Regions from separate parts of the Brevibacillus sp. AG genome, predicted to be linked through region 1. Evidence: riboswitches for the same ligand, from Rfam matches in the RefSeq annotation. Region 1 holds a riboswitch; the other holds the start of a gene.
What was found. A riboswitch is a leader RNA that binds a small molecule or an ion and turns the genes downstream of it on or off. The one in region 1 is predicted to bind lysine.
Positions count from the first base shown of each region.

Region 2: another riboswitch for lysine. It lies ahead of POF51_RS20980 (amino acid permease); the one in region 1 lies ahead of dapD (2,3,4,5-tetrahydropyridine-2,6-dicarboxylate N-acetyltransferase).

Region 1 is NZ_JAQMYO010000002.1:236,710-242,721, reverse strand. It holds gene POF51_RS06115 (N-acetyldiaminopimelate deacetylase) at 1-387, opposite strand, end outside; gene POF51_RS06110 (aspartate aminotransferase family protein) at 391-1,605, opposite strand; gene dapD (2,3,4,5-tetrahydropyridine-2,6-dicarboxylate N-acetyltransferase) at 1,620-2,330, opposite strand; lysine riboswitch at 2,422-2,611, opposite strand; gene POF51_RS06100 (flavodoxin) at 2,753-3,193, shown strand; gene POF51_RS06095 (GNAT family N-acetyltransferase) at 3,262-3,810, shown strand; gene POF51_RS06090 (EcsC family protein) at 3,785-4,639, opposite strand; gene POF51_RS06085 (hypothetical protein) at 4,653-4,847, opposite strand; gene POF51_RS06080 (hypothetical protein) at 4,908-6,012, opposite strand, start outside.
Region 2 is NZ_JAQMYO010000007.1:456,741-462,752, forward strand. It holds gene POF51_RS20970 (CGNR zinc finger domain-containing protein) at 98-655, opposite strand; gene POF51_RS20975 (DinB family protein) at 824-1,318, shown strand; lysine riboswitch at 1,403-1,588, shown strand; gene POF51_RS20980 (amino acid permease) at 1,702-3,150, shown strand; gene POF51_RS20985 (hypothetical protein) at 3,369-4,226, shown strand; gene POF51_RS20990 (hypothetical protein) at 4,333-4,524, shown strand; gene POF51_RS20995 (hypothetical protein) at 4,517-4,663, shown strand; gene POF51_RS21000 (TolC family protein) at 4,882-5,937, shown strand; gene POF51_RS21005 (aminoglycoside phosphotransferase family protein) at 6,009-6,012, opposite strand, start outside.

The DNA.
Region 1 (6,012 bases):
ACCTTCTTCTGCCGGCTGGAAGAGGAACAGCAAATCATCTGCCATCGGATGCTCGGTAAAATGCGTCAGGAGGCCAAGAGCAATTGCCATATGCATGTCATGACCGCATGCATGCATGAATCCTTCATGAAGCGAGCGAAACGGATAGGACGTTTCCTCTACGATCGGCAGGCCATCCATATCCGTACGCCAGGCAATTAATCGTTTTGGCTTTGTTCCTGCCAGCTTGACCAAAATGCCTGTCCGCCACGTTTTGATCTCGATTCGCTCCTGGGGCAGCTTTTTCAAATAATCGAGCAAGTATTGTTGCGTCTTCACTTCAGCGAAGCCTGGCTCCGGTATTTGGTGCAAGTCTCGGCGAATTTGTGAAAACAAGGAAGTCGTCATGGTCTACGCCTCCTTTTTCGTACCTGTTCTTGCTGTTAATTGCTCCTCAAACACAGCAAGGAAACGGTCCACATCGGCTTTTGTCAACGTCAGTGGCGGAAGCAGACGAACAATCGTTTTCTGCGTCACGTCAACGAGAATTCCTTCGTCAAGCAATGCTTGCTGCAAGTGGCTTACCTCTTCCGGGGTGGAAGAGAGCGGAATTCCAACCATTAAGCCTTTTCCGCGAAGGGATTGCAGCTGATCTGGAAGACGCGTTCGCAGCGCTTCCAAGCCCGACCACAGGTACGCAATCACTTCTTCTACGTGAGCGCTGAAGGCTGGATCAAGCAATTCGTCCAACACGACATTCCCTAGGGCAGCAGACAGTGGCGATGGTGCAAAAGTCGTTCCGTGATCCCCCGGTTTGAACTGGTTCATCAGCCTTGGGCCAGCGATGACACCGCCGAGGGGAAGCCCTCCCCCTATGCCTTTGGCAAAAAGGATCAGGTCTGGCGTTACGCCTGCATGCTCATAAGCAAACAGCTTTCCTGTTCTGCCCATTCCTGTCTGGATCTCGTCCATGACAAAGAGCATGCCTTCATGTTCACAGATCGCAGCTACCTCTCGCAAGAACGCTTCCGTTAACGGCACGACACCGCCAGAACCCAAGACTGGCTCCATGAGGACCGCAGCGGGTCTTGCTTCCTGGCAAATCGCTCGCAATCCTTCCGTGTCTTCCACATCCAGTTCATAAACAGGAAAAGCCGGCTGAGGAAAGTCTTGATAGACGTGAGCCTGCCTCGTCAGACGCACTGCTCCGAGTGTTCGCCCGTGAAAACTGTTGCGTAAGACAACGATGCCTTCACGACCTGCTCCCTCGTTCTTCGTCCATTTGTGAATCAGCTTGATCGCAGACTCTGTAGCCTCTGCACCAGAGTTGGTGAAAAACACTTTTCCACTAATGCTGTTCGCAACCAAACGCTCGGCCAAACGAATAGCTGGCTTATTTAAAAATACATTGGAAATATGCAAGAAGCGCTCTCCCTGCTCACGCAGAGCCTGTACAATGCGCGGATGAGAATGCCCCAAAACGTTTACCGCGAGTCCGGTAAACAAGTCGAGGTAGCTCTTTCCATTCGTATCGTACAAGTAATTTCCTTCGCCTTTTTCTATGGCAATCGGAAGTCTTTTGTAAGAGGAGACGATATATTGTTCATCGAGCGAACGCCAGTCCATGTGCACTCTCTCCCTTACAGCTGACGTAGCTCCTGCTTGATCTCTGTCTTGGAACGAGTTTTTTCATCGATTTGCTTGATCACACGTGCAGGCGTTCCCGCAACTACTACGTATGGGGGTACATCTTCAATCACGACAGCACCCGCTGCAACGACAGCACCTTTTCCTACGCGAACACCTTCCAGAATGACAGCATTTGCTCCGATGACAACATCGTCCTCGACAACAACTGGCTGTGCAGATGGTGGCTCGATAACGCCTGCGATAACCGATCCAGCGCCGATGTGGCAGTTTTTCCCGATGGTTCCACGTCCACCTACAACAACATTCATGTCGATCATCGTACCTTCACCGATAACTGCGCCGATGTTAATGGAAGCACCCATCATGATGACCGCATTGTTACCGATTGTCACTTGGTCACGGATAATTGCGCCTGGTTCAATACGTGCTTGAATTCCTTTTGTATCCAGCAATGGAATGGCGGAGTTGCGGCGGTCGCTTTCTACCACATAATCTTCAATTTTGTCTGCGTTAGCAGCGAGCACTGGCTCAATCTCTTTCCACTCACCAAAAACAACACCAGTAGGACCAGTAATGAAAGCTTTGGAGCTCGCACCAAAGTCGATTCCCTCCAGGTTCCCTTTCACATATACCTTCACTGGTGTTTTCTTTTCGCTTTTTTGAATAAACGCGATAATTTCGTTGGCATCCATCATGTTCATGGTTACATCCTCCTCAAAATAACAGCATAGTAAATCAAAAAAAGCAATGAGTGCATTCGCTATCTCATTGCTCTTACTACTACAGAAGCAAATCATAAATAGCGCTCCACAAAAAGACTTTAGGTCCCTTGTGACAGGATGATCATTTTTCATGAGACACCCCAGCCTGTGCTACGTAGGGGCATAGCATAAGCTTCGGCGCTTTAGCCTTTCTTCCTTCTCCTGCCCCCTGGCAGATTGCGAAAAGACTTACTCTTCTTCGGCGCACCTCTATTTAGAGTACATTATTATAATTTTATTTAACTCTACCAAAATCAATGAAACGTGGCAATAAGAAAAAAGTTATTGACAACGATTCTCATTTTCATTATTTTTATTGATGAGAATGATACTCATTATCTGAATTGGAGGTTTTACGTTTTATGAGCATTTTGATGGTATACGCGAGCATGACAGGGAATACTCAGGAAATTGCTGAAGCAATTGCAGAAGGTATTCGTTCAACTGGTGCTGAGCTGGAGATAAAAGAAGTGATGGATGCGAACGCAAAAGAACTCGAAGCTTACGACGGAATCTTGCTTGGTGCCTACACATGGGGCGACGGTGAACTGCCAGACGAATGCCTGGATTTTTATGAGGAAATGGACAATATTGACCTCAGCGGGAAAAAGGTTGTTGCTTTTGGCTCTTGCGACTCCGCTTACGAGCATGTCGGTGCAGCTGTTGATATTTTGCTGAAAAAGGCGAGCGAGCGTGGTGCGGAAACTCCTTTGGAAGGTTTGAAAATCGAGCTTTCTCCTACTGCAAAAGAAGTGGAAACGTGCAAAGCATTTGGGGTGTCATTTGCTGAATTGCTCGGCTAATTGATGTTTCCCAAATACTCTGGCACATGCTATACTATCAATCCAACTTTTTAAGGAGGATTGATCTCATGTCACTACATACGGACGAGATTCTCTTACGGCCTCTCCAACAACAAGACGCAGCCGAGCTCCTAGAGCTTCGGCTGCGTAATCATGACTTTCTCCAACCATTTGAACCAATCCGCCCCGCTTCATTTCTGACACTCACAGGACAGCAAGAACAAATTTCACAAGCGCAGATTGATTTTGAACGTGGTACTGCCTATGCTTTCGGCGTATTCTCCCGAGAATCCGGAAAGATGATTGGACGTGTAGCGTTGTCGAATGTCGCACGTGGCGCATGGCAAAATGCGACGATTGGCTACTTTATGGATCAGGCGTGCAATGGCAAAGGTTATACGACATCAGCAGTAAATCTCGCCCTCCGCTTTGCTTTAACGGATGCTGGGCTGCACAGAGTACAAGCTGCTGTTATGCCTCGCAATCAAGCTTCCATTCGCGTCTTGGAAAAAAACCGTTTTCGCCAGGAAGGGCTTTCGTTACGCTATTTGCAAATTAACGGTGTATGGGAGGACCATCTCCTCTACGCTCTTACTGCTGAGGAGTGGGCTCAGTAATTTCCTCGCTCTTTTCGCCCTCTCGCAGCCGCTCCAGGATACGCCGTTTGCGGTACAGCATCATCCCCGCTTCGGCGACATCCTGTACGGTTGAACGGTTCAAATACGCCCCGAACAAAATACCTGCAATCGGCACCATTTGAAACAATTTTTTCCACCCAAAGTTTTCTGTGTACGTTACCACGACTTCACGCCATCCCTGCAATTGCGCCATAACCTCTCTCTGCGCATTTGGATCATCAAAGCGGGAGAGCTCAGCGAGTATCGCTTTTTTCCCTACAATGTCTGATGAAGCAAACTGCAAGCATTTGACGACAAACAGCCGCTCTCTTTTCTCTTCAGGTCGATAGCCATAGGCAAGAGCCATCTCTTGTAATACTTTAAGGGATGTCCCCATCAATAAAGGGATATCGATCGCGAGGGTAAAAATCCCTCCGAAGCCAGTCGTGGCACCTTGTACCGTGGCAAAATTCGCACGTGAATCCTTTAGCTCCATTGCGACATCATTCATGATCGTAAGCGGTACAGCGGCAATCTCTTCTTTGTCAACAACAGACGCCCCCTGTCCCTCTAACCGTTTGCCAAACCGCTTGTAAATCGGTTCATCCTGCACCAAATAAGTTCCACCTGTCTCAAGAAAGGCTGCCATTTCATCTACGGCTTTTCCCAGCTTCTCTTGAACGAATGCAGGCGTAATCCGATCCAACAGAACAAACGGAAGTCTGCCAAGCTTTTCCCAGAACCACAAGTCGTTCTGGTCCCTCTCCCAATCCTCCACTTCACGTAATGCCGTAACCAATGACTCCCTAGACTCACTCAACCCCAACAACCTCCCTGGCTGCTCACTCAGATTCTCCTCGCCTCCACTGACATTGGTTGCGCAAGATGGACTTGATGTAGTCCTGCAACTCTTCTGACGTGGCGTGACAGACGAATTCTTTTTTACTTCTTACGATTCCCAGCTTTAAATGTTTCACTTCCTCTCCTTCGATTCGAAACCCGAACTTTTCCAAGATCGTCTTCTGCTCATTTGTCATTGGACTTCCTCCCCATGTAGTCGAAAACCCCCATGCCAAAAAGTGCAAGGGGGTCAATCGTTATTTCACTTCGATTGTGAATGCGATCGTTTCTTTTCGTTCATCAACGTCTGTTTTTTTGACTGATCTTTTTTGTCTTGTAACGAGTTGGCAAGTCTTGTTGCTAAGGATGTTGGTTATTTTGATCTCGTATTTGCCGGGCTTCTGCCGATTAATGTATTTGCTAATATCAAGTGATTCCATTCCGTTTTCAGTGCCGTCATCTCGATTTGAAGGCTTAATGGTAGTGATTTCTTTTCCTTCGTAGGAGATCTCGATCCGGTTTTCTGAAGATATCGTAGCACTGCTGTGCTCTTGTCTAGCACCAATGGCGTTCTCTCCATATATCCACTCATACTTGGGCATATGGTAAGAGGAAGCCTTCCTACTCTCTCTAATTTTCTTCGTCCCAGTCCGCTCTGCATACGTGGAGATGAGTTGTAGGTTTTCCAATTCAGCAAGATCGCTATCAGATTCCACAGTCACAATATCTCCATCTCGATATTCCTTGCCCTCTTTTCCTCTCATGAACATTGGGGCTTGTGGTGGAGCTATACCTGAATCACCTGGATCACAACTTTGGGACGCTGGGATTGGTGGCGTGTCCTCAATGACCTGTATGTAACCACACCATGACTTGGCAGGGTCTCTTTTGCTGTAATAGTTTACCTTGTAACGCCCTGGCTTATAGCCAGACAGTAACAAGCCTGTATGATCCCAATTCAATTTATCACTATCGACCACGACGTTATCGACTGCCCATACGCCTGGTCCTTCATCGTCATCAGCTTCACTACCGAATTCGATATGCTCTGCTGCTGTAGTCAGCCATATCACATGTACCGGGTTTTGATAGAGCCTCACTGTATTGTCTGATGAATACACGTTTGCTTTCTCGACCATGAGTGTAGATTTTTCGTTTGGTTGCATCAACACATCCAACGTGACATCTCCGCTTGTGGGACCACAAGCATTCGGTGCACCTGGAATTTGTATGTGAATCGTAGTCGACGTAGAACTACCCCATAAGGAATCCGTTTTGTTTTCCTTGGAATCTGGCTCAAAAGTGACAGAAATCGTCATACCCGCCAGCATTTTCGGGATATCAACTTCAAAATGTTGCGCA
Region 2 (6,012 bases), on a different contig from region 1:
CTCGTTTCCGTTCCCATGTATAGTTCTATATATTATGTCTCAAACCTAGAAAAAAACCGTCAGAGACAAAATCCCGACGGTGTTGGTAATGGCTCCATCAGCCTTTTTCCTTCTGTCGCTCCCGAAAACGGCGCACCTTCATCAGGTTTCCGCACATTTTGTCATCACACCAGCGGCGCACCCGATTGCGGCTTTCATCATAAAACACCCAGCGGCAATCCTCGTTGTCACATATTTTGATTCGCTCCAGATGCTGCGGGGCAAGCAGCTCCGCGAAAGAAGCCGCAATTTGTGCCATGACGAGGGGCCAGCCCTCTGTTGAGCTGGATTGCTTTTGCCCGTAGACGCCCTCCTCCTCTACATACAACACCTGTATATGAAAAGGGGCCTGAGCCAAAACTCTGTTCAATTCCGCAAGGTCGTCCTCTTGGATTCGGTCTCCACGGACAACAGCTTCCAGCATACATCTCAAACGTTCGCGCAGCCGCAAAAGGGAAGCGGCACACTCCTCATTTATCGGAAGCGGAGCGGTTAGCTTGTATGTTTGTAAAAAGGATGACAGCCATTCCTGGTTCTCCAAACGATTTTCCGCACGACCAGAACCACGCCAATCCCGCCAATCACTATTTAAAAAATCGATACAAAACCAGTCCATGTTATTATCTCTCCTGACGAAACCCTACATTTTTCTCTCTTGTATGACTATACAGAATATGGTAATATCTTTTTGTAACTATCGTAATTAAGTTAACTGGTTACACTTTCATTTCTTACTGCTATTATAGCGTTTCATCAATCTGTTTCACAGACGAGGAGGAAGCGTATGAATCGGAAGGATTTGCTTTTGCATGGATGGGAATGTACGTATGACAAGGAAGACTGGTATCCACCCTTAAAAGAAGCGCTTTCCGGAGTATCAGCAGCCGAGGCCAGCTGGCGCCCTGTAGGAGAAGCAGCCAACACGATCTGGGAAAACATCAGCCACCTTCTTTATTACAAAGAACGCCTGTTGCATCGTCTATTGGGCACTGAATTTCCTGGCTCGGCTGAGACGAACGATGATACCTTCATCCCGTCCGGCGGTCCGGATGACGAAGACGCTTGGCAAGCTACCCTCTTGCGCATGGAAAGCGTCCATCGCCACATTCATGAAAAGCTTTCCTTGCTGACGGATGAGGATTTAAACCAGACGGCTACTTATACGCCCATTTACCAAACCGTGATGAGTCTGGTCCTGCATGATGCGTTTCATACGGGACAAATTGTCCAAATTCGCAAGTTACAAGGCTCTTGGCCTGCCAGACGCTCATTTGAATAACAAAATTTCACATTGATTAATCATAAACAATCCTTTATAGTTGATAAATCACATAATTTCATACATGTTATCCTCATCTTTCACGGTGAGGATAGAGGTCGCGGCTTTTATATCATCCTGTACGAGATTCAGAGAAAATCAATGACTCCAGGTAAGGAAAATCCGCCGAAGCTCATATCGCGTCTCTGTGCGATTGGGTTGGGGCTGTACTCGAAAGGGGCAGAACTGTCACGTTTGCATGCCAAGCAAGCGTGGTGAGCTATCTTCAGTGAAGGCTTGGTGGGGATTGGATGATACCGCCCTATGCCATTTTTTTGGCTATGGCGGTTTTTTCGTTTCCGACCTTCCTTCTCAAAAATCAAGAAAGGTCGTGCAAGTAGCTTATGTCACAAAATCAATTGCAACGTGGTTTAAAAGCCCGACACCTGACGATGATCGCCATCGGCGGCTCGATTGGGACGGGATTGTTTCTCGCGAGCGGAGGCTCGATTCATTCCGCCGGACCTGGTGGAGCTTTAGTTGCCTATCTCGCCATTAGTATCATGGTTTACTTTTTAATGACCAGCTTGGGGGAAATGGCGGCCTTCATGCCTGTTTCTGGTTCGTTTTCGACGTATGCCACACGGTTCGTCGATCCATCTCTCGGCTTTGCTCTCGGCTGGAACTACTGGTACAACTGGGCCATTACCATTGCCGTCGAGCTGTCAGCTTCCGCACTCATTATGAAATATTGGTTCCCGGATACCCCAGCGATATTGTGGAGCGCTTTGTTCCTCGGATTGCTGTTTGCCTTGAATCTCCTGTCTGTGAAAGCCTATGGAGAATCTGAATATTGGTTCGCCTTGATTAAAGTAGTAACGGTAATCGTCTTTATTATTGTTGGTGTGTTGATGATTTTTGGCATTATGGGCGGCCAAGCAGTCGGCCTCCAAAATTTCACCAAAGGCGACGCGCCATTCAATGGCGGCTTCATGGCCCTGCTCGGTGTCTTTATGATTGCCGGATTCTCTTTCCAAGGGACAGAGCTGGTTGGTGTCGCAGCTGGGGAGAGCGAAGACCCTGCCCGCAACATTCCGAAGGCCATCCGTCAAATTTTTTGGCGCATCCTGCTCTTCTACATCCTCGCTATTATGATCATCGGGTTGTTGGTTCCATACGATAATCCAAATCTGATCAGTGGCGACATTACGGATATTGCGATCAGTCCGTTTACGATTGTTTTTGAAAATGCCGGATTTGCTTTTGCAGCATCCGTCATGAATGCCGTTATTCTTACGTCTGTATTGTCTGCTGGAAACTCTGGCATGTACGCCTCTACACGCATGCTGTGGAACTTGGCGAAAGAAGGAAACGCACCAAAATGGTTCGCAAAAGTAACAAGTAACGGCGTACCGATCAATGCCTTGATCTTGACTGCGCTCATCGGCGCCCTTGCTTTTCTGTCCTCTCTGTTTGGGGAAGGCGAAGTGTACGTCTGGCTTCTGAATGCTTCCGGTATGTCAGGCTTCATCGCTTGGCTGGGAATTGCCATTAGTCACTACCGTTTCCGTAAAGCGTTTATCGCTCAGGGTCGTGACTTAAGCGAATTGCCTTATCGGGCAAAGTGGTTCCCGTTTGGACCGATTTTTGCCTTCATCATTTGCTGTATCGTTATTATTGGGCAAAACTACTCTGCATTCATGGGTGGAACGGTTGACTGGTATGGCGTCCTGGTCTCTTACATTGGCCTGCCACTCTTCTTAATCGTTTGGCTCGCTTATAAAATTACCAAAAAGACCGAGCTCGTCCCTCTTGAACAAGTAGACTTCAGCATGGATGAGCACACGAAATAATCGAAGAAATAAGTACGGACTTCCGTTATCTAAACGGGAGTCCTTTTTCATGTTTGCCGGCATATTAAAAACTGCCCAAAAATTGCCGATAGTATAGACAAGAAGCCATTGAGATCCGTTTCCTTCCGTTCTCACAACTCATACCAGTCATCTGATATAAGGTAACCAGATCTCCTACCATCACGACTGAACATGAATCCATGTGAGGAGAGTAGAACATGCACATCCAATCGAATACCCGCTACCTAACCCCCCAGCTTTCAACTAACCAACTTGCACCCAAAATGGTGACAGGAACTCGTCTAGGATTGCCCGAGCACGATACAGTAGACCTTCGTTCTCACAAGGCACGCGAGCTCCCTGCTGGTGTCATCGAGCATCATAGTGTCCAATTTTTCTTTAACACAGAGATTAATGAGCGTTTGGATAAAATTTTTGCAGATAAACCACCCGAGGCTCGCAAAGCCTTTGACCACATCCTGGAGCAAAACTTTTTCAACTCCCCATCCACCTACACCGATGAAGAAAGAGCTGCTTTGGTAGAAGTCGGTCTAACCCAAGGCAAATATTTGGCAGACCAATACATGGCTGATGAAAATGCTGCTGAATTTTTGGATACCCTCCATTTGCTCGCTGGCGTTGCCAAAACACGAAAGGTTGACCCTGCAACCGGCAGTGTCAGCTACTTAGAGCTTCCGCAAAAACCACATGGGGCGCCGAGCGACTATGTTAACCCGTCCAAGCTGATGGAGCGGTATGACCCGGAAGCCTACAAAAAAATGCATGCGGCTACCAATCAAACAGAGAAAGTAAGCATGCTGATTCAATTCGTCAAAAAGCTACAACATCGACCAGACTGGATCTCTCAATACCGGAACGAACAAGCTACGCTTCTTTCCGATTTAAAAAATACGAAAATCACTAACCGCTTTGAGATTGTAAATACAAAGGACGCCACTGAATTTGTTCGTCAAATGAATACGCTCGCTGAAAATGCTTCCTTTTCTACCTTCACACCATTGCTTCAAACGAATCTTGCCTCTTTTATGAAGATCTTGACCAAGAAAACAAGTTAACTACACAAAGATGATGGTCACAGCCTCCTCCCGAACTTCCCTGGGACTGGGGCTCTTTTTTTGGTGTAGTTGATGGACATACTAACCCGTAAAGGAGGGGACGAACATGTATGACAATCGCGAAAACGACCTGCCTGATTTCAAACAACTGGATGACAGACTGATCGCTCAACCTCCTACTAGCCCCATAATCGCAATCCGTACCAATCTAGACAAGGAACCAAATGACGTCGACAATCCGTATGTGCAGCAAGACTCTACACCCACTGGACAAAATAAGGGGGAAACAAATGACTGATCGCAGCTCAAAGGAAAAACCGGACATGGGTTATAACGGAAGCAATATGCATGGTTATTCCCTTACAGCAAAGGAAGGGACATCGGAGCAAACTGGAAAGACGGCTGCGGCAAAAAAAGAAAACAGGGACAAAGAATAGTTCTTTCCCCGTCACGATGAACAAATCCCCTTTGGGGAAACAAGCAGATGCTCACTTTGCCTGTTTTTCTGAAGGGGATTCTTTTGGATTTCTGACCAAGAACATGGTGAAAGAACATTTTCTTATTGACGAAACTCTATTGGAAATATATACTTTTCATGGATTTGATAATGAGAATCGTTATCATATTCTTGTATATATGATCAGGAGGTTGCCCCATGAAATCCAGGCTCTTCAAACACATTTACAGCACAACATTAGTCACTTCTCTCCTCACAGGTGGCGCCCATATGGCTCTGGCCGCACCACTCGTGGCCACTGCTGAACAGACGGATGTTTCCCCTTTGTCGCTAGATTTCGCAGTCGAACAGGCAATAAAGAACAGCGTTGATCTGGAGGTGCTTCGGCTTGACTTAGATATTACAAAGTACGAAACATCCATCACATTGAGAGAAAAAGCAGAAATCAAAAAAGCCGACATCATGTCGCTAGCTGATGCAAAAAAGAAATTCGAAGACGCTGCCAAAGCGGTCAAAGAGGTGGTTGTCGATGAAGTCGCCCTGAATACGCAAAAAAACACCATTCAATTGCAGGTGCAAAAAGCATTCTTCGAAGCCCAATCACTAGACGCCAAAATCAAAGCACAAAAGAAAAGTTTGCAAAGACAGTACTGGTTGGACTCCCAAGAAACAGAAGCTCACAAAAATCTTGCTGCCCTTGAAACCAGCTACAAGCAAGCATTGGCCAAACTCAACGATTTATTGAATGAAAAAGCGGACAGACAATGGAAAATGATCGCTACTGATCTGACCCAACACGAGTTGCTTTCCTTAGAGCAATTGCAAGCAAAAGCTTATGAAAATCGTCCTGAAATGATCAAAGCACAAGCAGAAATAGACTTTGCCCAAGTAAGAATTGATTACACAGCAGAGTATTCCGCACTCAGCACACATAAAGGTACAATCGCAAAAAATGAGCACAAAAAAGCGGAACTGCAAAAACAAAAAACACAAAAGAAAATCGGTCAAGAAGTAAGTGACAACTATACGAAGGTACTGACAGCGAAAAAGGCATTAGAGGAAAGTACAACAAAGAAAGAAACCGCATTGGAGCGCTATCAGGCAACAATCGATCAATATAGATTAGGAAAAGCATCGATGAAAGAACTGATGGAAGACGAAGCAAACCTGTTTGACTCCGAAGCAAAAGCAATCGAATCGGTTTATCAATACAATCTCGCTGCTACCACCTTGAATCAGTCGACTGGTTATTAATATTTCGTATCACGAAGGATCTCATATATTCATTTAAAATAAAGGAGGCTTCATCCCACAGGGTGAAGCCTTTAC